DNA from 2 places in the Streptomyces sp. NPDC001728 genome. Region 1 is predicted to be linked to the other one. Evidence: riboswitches for the same ligand, from Rfam matches in the RefSeq annotation. Region 1 holds a riboswitch; the other holds the start of a gene.
The links. Region 1 has a riboswitch for glycine ahead of gcvT (glycine cleavage system aminomethyltransferase GcvT). Riboswitches for the same ligand answer to the same signal wherever they lie in the genome.
Positions count from the first base shown of each region.

Region 1 (4,404 bases):
CGAGAAGTTCAGGCGCATGCCGTGGGTGAGGTGACCGCCGTGCGCCAGGTCCAGACCCAGGATCGTGTCGCCCGGCTGGGCGATCGCGAACAGGGCGGCCTGGTTCGCGGAGGCGCCCGAGTGCGGCTGGACGTTGGCGTACTCGGCGCCGAACAGGTCCTTGATCCGGTCGATCGCGATCTGCTCGGCCACGTCGACGTGCTCGCAGCCGCCGTAGTAGCGGCGGCCCGGGTAGCCCTCGGCGTACTTGTTGGTGAGGACGGAGCCCTGCGCCTCCATGACCGCGACCGGAGCGAAGTTCTCCGAGGCGATCATCTCGAGGGTGGACTGCTGGCGGCGGAGCTCGGCGTCGACCGCGGCGGCGACGTCGGGGTCCAGCTCGTGGAGGGGAGTGTTCAGAAGCGACATGAATCGATCCCTAGGGGGTCTCGGGCCTGGTCTCAGCCGGCGGAGAACGCGGTGTACTCGTCGGCGGAGAGCAGCTCGTCCGGCTCGCCCGCGACACGTACCTTGAACAGCCAGCCACCCTCGAACGGAGCCGTGTTCACCAGCGACGGGTCGTCCACCACGTCCTGGTTCGCGGCGACGACCTCACCCGAGACGGGGGAGTACAGGTCGCTCACGGACTTCGTCGACTCCAGCTCGCCGCAGGTCTCGCCCGCGGTGACGGTGTCGCCGACCTCGGGGAGCTGTGCGAAGACGACGTCACCGAGCGCGTTGGCGGCGAACTCCGTGATGCCGACGGTCGAGACGCCGTCCTCGGCGTCCGACAGCCACTCGTGCTCCTTGGTGTAGCGCAGCTGCTGGGGGTTGCTCATGGCCTGATTCTCCTGGATCGGGGGAGTACTGATGAACGTGGGTCTTACGGGGTGAGACGCGAAGTGAGACGGATACGTCACTTCCGGCGCGGATGCGTCACTTCTGGCGCTTGTAGAACGGCAGCGCCACGACCTCGTAGGGCTCGTGGGTGCCACGGATGTCCACACCTACACCCTCGGTGCCGGGCGTGGCGTGCGCCGCGTCGACGTACGCGATGGCGATCGGCTTGCCGAGCGTCGGGGACGGGGCGCCGGAGGTCACCTCGCCGATCACCACGCCGTCCTTGACGACGGAGAAGCCGGCGCGCGGGACGCGGCGGCCCTCGGCGATCAGGCCGACGAGCTTGCGCGGCGGGGCGGTCTCGGCGCGCTCGGCGGCCTTCTCCAGCGCCTCGCGGCCGACGAAGCGGCCCTCGTTCGTCGTCTTCTCGAACTTCACGACCCGGCCGAGACCCGCGTCGAAGGGGGTGAGCTCGGTGGTCAGCTCGTGGCCGTACAGCGGCATGCCCGCCTCCAGGCGGAGCGTGTCACGGCAGGACAGACCGCAGGGGATCAGACCGACCGGGGCGCCCGCCTCGGTCAGCGCCTTCCAGACGCCCTCGGCGTGCTCGGGCTTGAGGAACAGCTCGAAGCCGTCCTCGCCGGTGTAGCCGGTACGGGCGATCAGCGCGGGCACGCCCGCGACGGTGCCCGGCAGGCCGGCGTAGTACTTCAGACCGTCCAGGTCGGCGTCGGTGAGCGACTTGAGGATGCCGGGGGACTCCGGGCCCTGGACGGCGATCAGGGCGTACGCGTCGCGGTCGTCGCGGACCTCGGCCTCGAAGCCGCCGGAGCGGGCGACCAGCGCGTCCAGGACGATCTGGGCGTTGGAGGCGTTGGCGACGACCATGTACTCGGTCTCGCCGAGGCGGTAGACGATCAGGTCGTCGAGGATGCCGCCGTCCTCGCGGCAGATCATCGTGTAGCGGGCGCGGCCGACGCCCACCGTCGAGATGTTGCCGACGAGGGCGTGGTCGAGGAGCTCGACGGCCTGCGGCCCGGTGACGGTGATCTCGCCCATGTGCGAGAGGTCGAAGAGACCGGCCTTGGTGCGGACGGCGACGTGCTCGTCGCGCTCGCTGCCGTACCGGAGCGGCATGTCCCAGCCCGCGAAGTCGGTCATGGTCGCGCCCAGGGAACGATGCAGGGCCAGGAGGGGGGAGCGGCGCGCAGCGCTTTCGTCTGGGGCGGTGGCGGGCGACGGGTGGGCGGTCGGACGGGGGGCAGTGCTCATGGGTGGCTCCCGGATCCCAAGGGCGTGATCGGTGACGAACACATGACGGCGAGGACGTCCTCCCCATCTGTCATGGAACCTGAGAGGTTCACCGAGAGCATCTCGTCACCGAGAGATCGGCTTGCACCTTGGGTGGGGACACGGCAGGGTGTCCCGCTTTTCAGATCTGCCTCATCCGCGCGGTACGGGGCCTGAGAGATTCAAGGGAGGGTCTTGCTCCTTCGGCGCCCGGACGCGCTGTGCGGTCCGGAACTCTCCCGCGCGGATTCGAGCGGCCGGTATGCGATTGTGTGGCGACTGTGCGCGCCTGGCGCGCACATCATTGCACGAGGGCCCGGCGGGGCAAATCGCTTGTGTCTCATTACTGTTTCTTTACACTTCTTGGGCAAGGGTCTCCTGAGGCCCGGCAGGGGGGAGAAGCGATGAGGTTCCAGCACACCGGCGCATACGCTCCGAGTACGGGCATACCGTCCCAGCGGGCCCGCGCCAGAACCCGTCGCCGGGGCCGGCTCCTGCGGGACCTGCGCGAGCGCGGCGGCCGCGGCCCCCGCGCCCTCACCTTCGCCGCCGGCGACCTCGTCGTCGTCTCCGGGCTGCCCGGCAGCGGCAAGTCCACCCTCATGAAGCGCGCCGCCGAGGGCACCGGCATCGACTCCCAGGACGCCCGCGAGCGCTGGGAGGCCCGCATGCCCCGCCTCCTGCCGTACGCCCTCTACCGCCCCCTCGTCCGGCTCGCCCACTACGCCGGGCTCCGCCGCGCCCTGCGCTCCGGCGCCGGGGTGATCGTCCACGACTGCGGCACCCAGTCCTGGGTGCGGGGCTGGCTCGCCCGCGAGGCCCGCCGCCGCGGCCGTGCCCTGCACCTCCTGCTCCTCGACGTCACCCCGGACTGCGCCCGCGCCGGCCAGCGCGCCCGCGGCCGGGGCGTCTCGGCCTACGCGATGGCCCGGCACCGGCGGGCCGTCGCCCGGCTCCTCCGGGCCGCCGAGTCCGGCAGCCTGCCGCACGGCTGCGCCTCCGCCACCCTGCTCGACCGGGACGCGGCGGACGCGCTGCGGAGGATCGGCTTCCGGGAGGCCGCCTGACGGCCGCCCCCGGGTCCCGGGCCGCCGCGTTCCGTACCCTTTGGGCCACGCCGCCACCGGGGCGGCGTTAGGGTGCTGCCGGGCGGCCGGTGCGGCAGGCCGTGCGAGAAGGGGAAACGGGACCGTGGACGTGACGTGGCCGGGCAATGAGCTCGAAGAGGTCCTTGCCGCCTCACTCGGCAACCCGGAGGCCGGCGGTCGGCTGGTCGAAGTACTCGGCCGCAGCCCCGTCTGGGTGCCCCTGCCCAACGGCGGCAGCGCCGAGAGCACCGACCTCGACCTCCCCACCCTGGAGATCGACGGCGCGGCGTACGTCCCCGTGTTCAGCTCCGAACAACAGTTCCTCGCCTGCGTCGGCGACCACATGTCCTTCACCGTCGCCCCCGCCCGCGACTTCGCCCGCGGCCTGCCCCCGCAGCTCGGCATCGCGGTGAACCCCGGCGGCACCGTCGGCGTCCCGCTGCCCCCGCCCGCCGTCGTCGAACTCTGCCGTGCCGGACGCACCCCGCTCGACGGCCCCGCGAGCGGCGGCCGGGTCCGCCTCTTCGAGCCCGACTGGCAGGACGACCCCGTCGACTTCCTCTCCGCCGCCGCCGCCGAGTTCGAGGCCACCGGCGTCGTCGTCACCGCCCGCCGCGCCCTCGCCAGCGTCGAGGGCACCGAACCCGCCCTCTTCGTCGGCGTCCAGCTCTCCGCCTGGGACGGCATCGACCGCAACGCACCCCTGGACGCCCTCGGCCGCGCCCTCGGCCGGGTCGAGGTGGCGTGGCCGGTCAACCTCATCCTGCTCGACATGGCGCAGGACCCGGTCGGCGACTGGATGCTGGAGCGGGTGCGCCCCTTCTACCAGCGCGCCGCCGGGTGAGCGGCCCCCTGCTTAAGCTGAACTGAACCGGTAGCTGGACAGACGTGGTGGACGAAAGAGGGGCGGGACCCAGGGTGAGCGCGTCAGGCACCGCTGCGACCGATCAGGTCGAGCACACGCTGCGCCAGGTGGCACCCGGACGCTACGACGCGTACGAGCAGTTGCTGCACGCCCTCGCGGACGGCGAACTCCGGATGCTGCTCTGGCACGGCTCGCCCGGCACGGCCGACGCCCAGTACGGGAACATGGAGGTCGACGGCTTCGGCTACGCGCCCTGCGTCACCTCCGACCGGGAACTCGCCGCATCCGGCTGGAACCGCGCCCACGAGCTGGTCACCGGCCGCGAGATCGCCCGCGCCCTCT
Region 1 is NZ_JBEOZK010000007.1:69,064-73,467, forward strand. Features, by position in the region: gene glyA (serine hydroxymethyltransferase) at 1-408, opposite strand, end outside; gene gcvH (glycine cleavage system protein GcvH) at 441-818, opposite strand; gene gcvT (glycine cleavage system aminomethyltransferase GcvT) at 916-2,091, opposite strand; glycine riboswitch at 2,149-2,260, opposite strand; glycine riboswitch at 2,262-2,361, opposite strand; gene ABT154_RS13130 (AAA family ATPase) at 2,514-3,176, shown strand; gene ABT154_RS13135 (enhanced serine sensitivity protein SseB) at 3,301-4,041, shown strand; gene ABT154_RS13140 (enhanced serine sensitivity protein SseB C-terminal domain-containing protein) at 4,116-4,404, shown strand, end outside.

Region 2 (4,404 bases), on a different contig from region 1:
GGCAGGATGCCCGCGGAGCCCCACGGGGCGGCCGAGATCGGGCCCACGCCGGTCTCCGGGCCCGCGGTGGGCTGGAGCGGGTGGTTCGGCAGGAACGGCGCGAGGTGCGCGCGGACGCCGACCGGGCCGACGCCCGGACCGCCACCGCCGTGCGGGATGCAGAAGGTCTTGTGCAGGTTCAGGTGCGAGACGTCGCCACCGAAGTGGCCCGGCTTGGCCAGACCGACCAGCGCGTTGAGGTTGGCGCCGTCGACGTACACCTGGCCGCCGGCCTCGTGGACCTCGGCGCAGATGTCGGCGACGTGCTCCTCGAAGACGCCGTGCGTCGACGGGTAGGTGATCATCAGCACGGACAGCTCGTCGCGGTACTGGGCGATCTTGGCCCGCAGGTCCTCGACGTCGACCTCGCCGTCGTCGGCGGTCTTCACGACGACGACCTTCATGCCGGCCATGACCGCGGAGGCTGCGTTGGTGCCGTGCGCGGAGGACGGGATGAGGCAGACGGTGCGCTGCGCGTCGCCGTTGGAGCGGTGGTAGGCGCGGACGGCCAGCAGACCGGCCAGCTCGCCCTGCGAACCGGCGTTCGGCTGGATCGACACCTTGTCGTAGCCGGTGACCTCGGCGAGGCGCTCCTCGAGCTCGGTGATGAGCGTGACGTAGCCCTGCGCCTGGTCGACCGGGGCGAAGGGGTGCATCTGACCGAACTCGGGCCAGGTCACCGCCTCCATCTCGGTCGTCGCGTTCAGCTTCATCGTGCAGGAGCCGAGCGGGATCATGCCGCGGTCGAGCGCGTAGTCGCGGTCCGCGAGCTTGCGCAGGTAGCGCAGCATCGAGGTCTCGGAGCGGTGCGCGTGGAAGACCGGGTGGGTCAGGAACGCGTCGGAGCGCAGCAGCCCGGCGGGCAGCGTCTCCTCGGCGGTGGCGTCCAGGGCTGTGATGTCGGCGAGGTCAGCCTTGACGCCGAAGGCGCCCCAGACGGCGGTGAGCTGGGCGCGGCCGGTGGTCTCGTCGCAGGACATCGAGACGTGGTCGGCGTCGACGCGGTAGAGGTTCACGCCGGCCTCGCGGGCGGCGGCGACGACCTCGTCGGCCTTGCCGGGCACGCGGGCGGTGAGGGTGTCGAAGAAGGCGCCCTGGGTGAGCTCCACGCCACCGGCGGTGAGGCCGGCGGCCAGGATCGCGGCGTAGCGGTGGGTGCGGCGCGCGATGCCCTGGAGGCCCTCGGGGCCGTGGTAGACGGCGTACATGCCGGCCATGACCGCGAGCAGCACCTGAGCGGTACAGATGTTGCTGGTGGCCTTCTCGCGGCGGATGTGCTGCTCGCGGGTCTGGAGGGCCAGGCGGTACGCGCGGTTCCCGTCGGCGTCGACGGAGACGCCCACGAGACGGCCGGGCAGCGAGCGGGCGTGCTTGTCCTGGACGGCCATGTAGCCGGCGTGCGGACCGCCGAAGCCCATCGGGACGCCGAAGCGCTGGGTGGTGCCGACGGCGATGTCCGCGCCCAGCTCACCGGGCGAGGTGAGCAGGGTCAGCGCGAGCAGGTCGGCGGCGACGGTGACGATCGCGCCGAGCTCGTGGGCGGCGTCGATCAGAGGCTTGATGTCGCGGACGGCGCCGGAGGCACCCGGGTACTGGAGGAGCACACCGAAGACACCGCGCTCGGCGATCTCGGCCGGGATCCCCGCCGAGAGGTCGGCGACGACGACCTCGACACCGGTCGGCTCGGCGCGGGTCTCGATGACGGCGATCGTCTGGGGCAGGGCGTCGGCGTCGACGAGGAAGACACCGTTCTTGACCTTGCCGACGCGCCGGGCGAGCGACATGGCCTCGGCGGCGGCGGTGCCCTCGTCGAGCAGCGAGGCGCCGGAGGTGGGCAGCCCGGTCAGGTCGGCGACGACGGTCTGGAAGTTCAGCAGGGCCTCCAGGCGACCCTGGGAGATCTCCGGCTGGTACGGCGTGTACGCGGTGTACCAGGCCGGGTTCTCCATCACGTTCCGCAGGATCACCGGCGGGGTGAAGGTGCCGTAGTAGCCGAGGCCGATCATGGGCGCGAGGACCTGGTTGCGGTCGGCGAGGTCACGCAGCTCGGCGAGGACCTCGGCCTCAGTGCGCGCGGACGGCAGGCCGAGCGCCTCGGTGTTCTTGATGACGTCCGGCACGGCGGCGGCCGTGAGCTCGTCGAGGGAGCCGTAACCGACCTGGGCGAGCATCTTGGCGCGCGCCTCGGCGTCGGGCCCGATGTGCCGCTGCTCGAACGGAATGCCCTGTTCGAGCTCGGAGAGCGGAGTGCGGTTGGCGGTCATGTACGGAGGCCTCCTGGTCGTCACGACCTGCGAGGGGCACCGCGGCGCGGGTACCCGGACGGCCTCCCCCTCTGTCATCTCAACCTGAGAGTTTCACCGGCACGCCTCGCGGCACACCGGCTTTCACCGTCGGTGAGAGCGCATGCCGTCGGACACCGCTCTGCTTTCCAGAGTGACCTCGTCCGCGCGGTACAGGGGCCTGAGAGATTCCGGGGAGGATTTGCTCCTTCGGCGTCCACCGGAAGGTTTCTCCGGAGGACTCTCCCGCACGGGGTCGACAGCCACAGCCAGCCTACCAGCGCGGTTGCGGCTGCCGTCGCTCAAGTGGCCGACATCCCAGTTGTGCACTTTCGTAGGGGTGTAGAGCAGTTGCGACCAGTTGGAGGGACCGTGCAGACCGACATCGATCCGCGCAGCCTGATCGGCCGCAAGGCGTTCGACCGGAAGGGACACAAGATCGGAACCGTGGACGAGGTGTACCTGGACGACGCGACCGGCATCCCCGAATGGGCCGCGGTCCGCACCGGCCTGTTCAGCCGGGACGCCTTCGTCCCGCTGGAGCCGAGCGAGCTGGCCGGCGACGGCCTCCACGTCCCCTACGAACGCGCCCTCATCAAGGACGCGCCCGACTTCGGCGTGGGCCGCCACCTCTCCCCGGAACAGGAACTCCAGCTCTACCGCCACTACAGCATGGCCCTCCCGCCGCCTCCCACGGACACCCCGGACACGGACTTCGGCCGCCTGGCGGGCCAGGACGGCACCTGACCGAGAAGCCCGGCCCGCCCACCGGGCGGGCCCGCCTCGACATACCCGCACCGAGCCGCACGGTCGGTGCGGGTACATCCGCGGCCGACGGCCGGGCACGCCCCTCACGCCCCCACGTCCCGACGCACCAGCGGCAACGGCTCCGACGGCTCCAGCTCCGGGTCGTCCACGGAGAACGTCCGCACCCGCCCCGGCCCGGACCACGGCTCCTCGAACCGCACCGTGACCCGCCCGACCCCGCTCCCCTGGACCCACCCGGCCCCGTACACCGCGTGCCGTACGTCATGACCGGGCGACCAGTGCCGCTCCACGGCTCCCTCGGCCCCTCCTGAGCCCGTCTCCCCGCCCGTCACGGCCTCTGCGCCGCCAGGCGCGGACACGGCAGCCCCAGCCGCCCCCTCCGCCACACGGTCACCGGCTTCGGCGCCGCTCCCCGTCTCCCCCTCCGCGCGGGCTTCGGCCGCGCCCCGCGCCTCCGCCTGGGCGAACAGATCCTCCTGCGTGAAGTCCGCGAGCCCGCTCACCCCCACTCCGAGCAGCCGCACGCCCCCGGTCGTGTCCACGCCCTCCAGCAGCCGCCCCACCGCCTCCCGCACCACCCCCGGGTCGTCGGTGGGCCCCCGGAGCGTCTCGGACCGGGTCAGCGTGGAGAAGTCGTAGCGCCGCACCTTCAGGACGATGGTCCGCCCGGAGTGCCCCGAGGCCCGCAGCCGCCCCACGCAACGCTCCGCGAGCCGCTCGACCTCGACCCGGATGCGTACCCGGTCGTGCAGGTCGACGTCGAAGGTGTCCTCGACGGACACCGACTTGGCGTCCCGCTCGGCCACCACGGGCCGGTCGTCGTACCCCCGGGCCATCCTGTACAGCGAGGCCCCGTGCGCCCGCCCCAGCAGCCGTACGAGCTCGTCCTCGCCCGCTTCCGCGAGGTCGGTCACGGTGGTCATCCCGGCCCGCCGCAGATGCTCTCCCGTGGCCGGCCCCACCCCGGGCAGGATCCGCACCGACCGAGGGCCGAGCAGCTCGCGCTCGGTGCCGGGCTCGATCAGGACGAGCCCGTCGGGCTTGGCCTCCTCGGAGGCGATCTTCGCGATCATCTTGGAACCTGCGAGCCCCACGGAACCGGTGAGTCCCGTCGTCGCCAGGATGTCGACCCGCAGCCGCTCCCCGGCCGCCCGCGCGCTCGCGCTGTCGTCGGCCACGCCCCCCGCCTCCAGGTCGACGAAGGCCTCGTCGAGGCTGAGCGGCTCGACGAGCGGGGAGAGCCGGCCGAGCAGTTCCATGACCTGCTCACTGATCGACCGATAGAAGGCGAAGCGGGGCACGAGGTAAGCGGCGT
Region 2 is NZ_JBEOZK010000025.1:9,320-13,723, reverse strand. Features, by position in the region: gene gcvP (aminomethyl-transferring glycine dehydrogenase) at 1-2,303, opposite strand, end outside; glycine riboswitch at 2,481-2,580, opposite strand; gene ABT154_RS29150 (PRC-barrel domain-containing protein) at 2,694-3,068, shown strand; gene ABT154_RS29145 (DNA polymerase IV) at 3,173-4,404, opposite strand, start outside.
Region 2: linked by a shared signal. The riboswitch ahead of gcvP (aminomethyl-transferring glycine dehydrogenase) and the one ahead of gcvT (glycine cleavage system aminomethyltransferase GcvT) in region 1 are both predicted to bind glycine.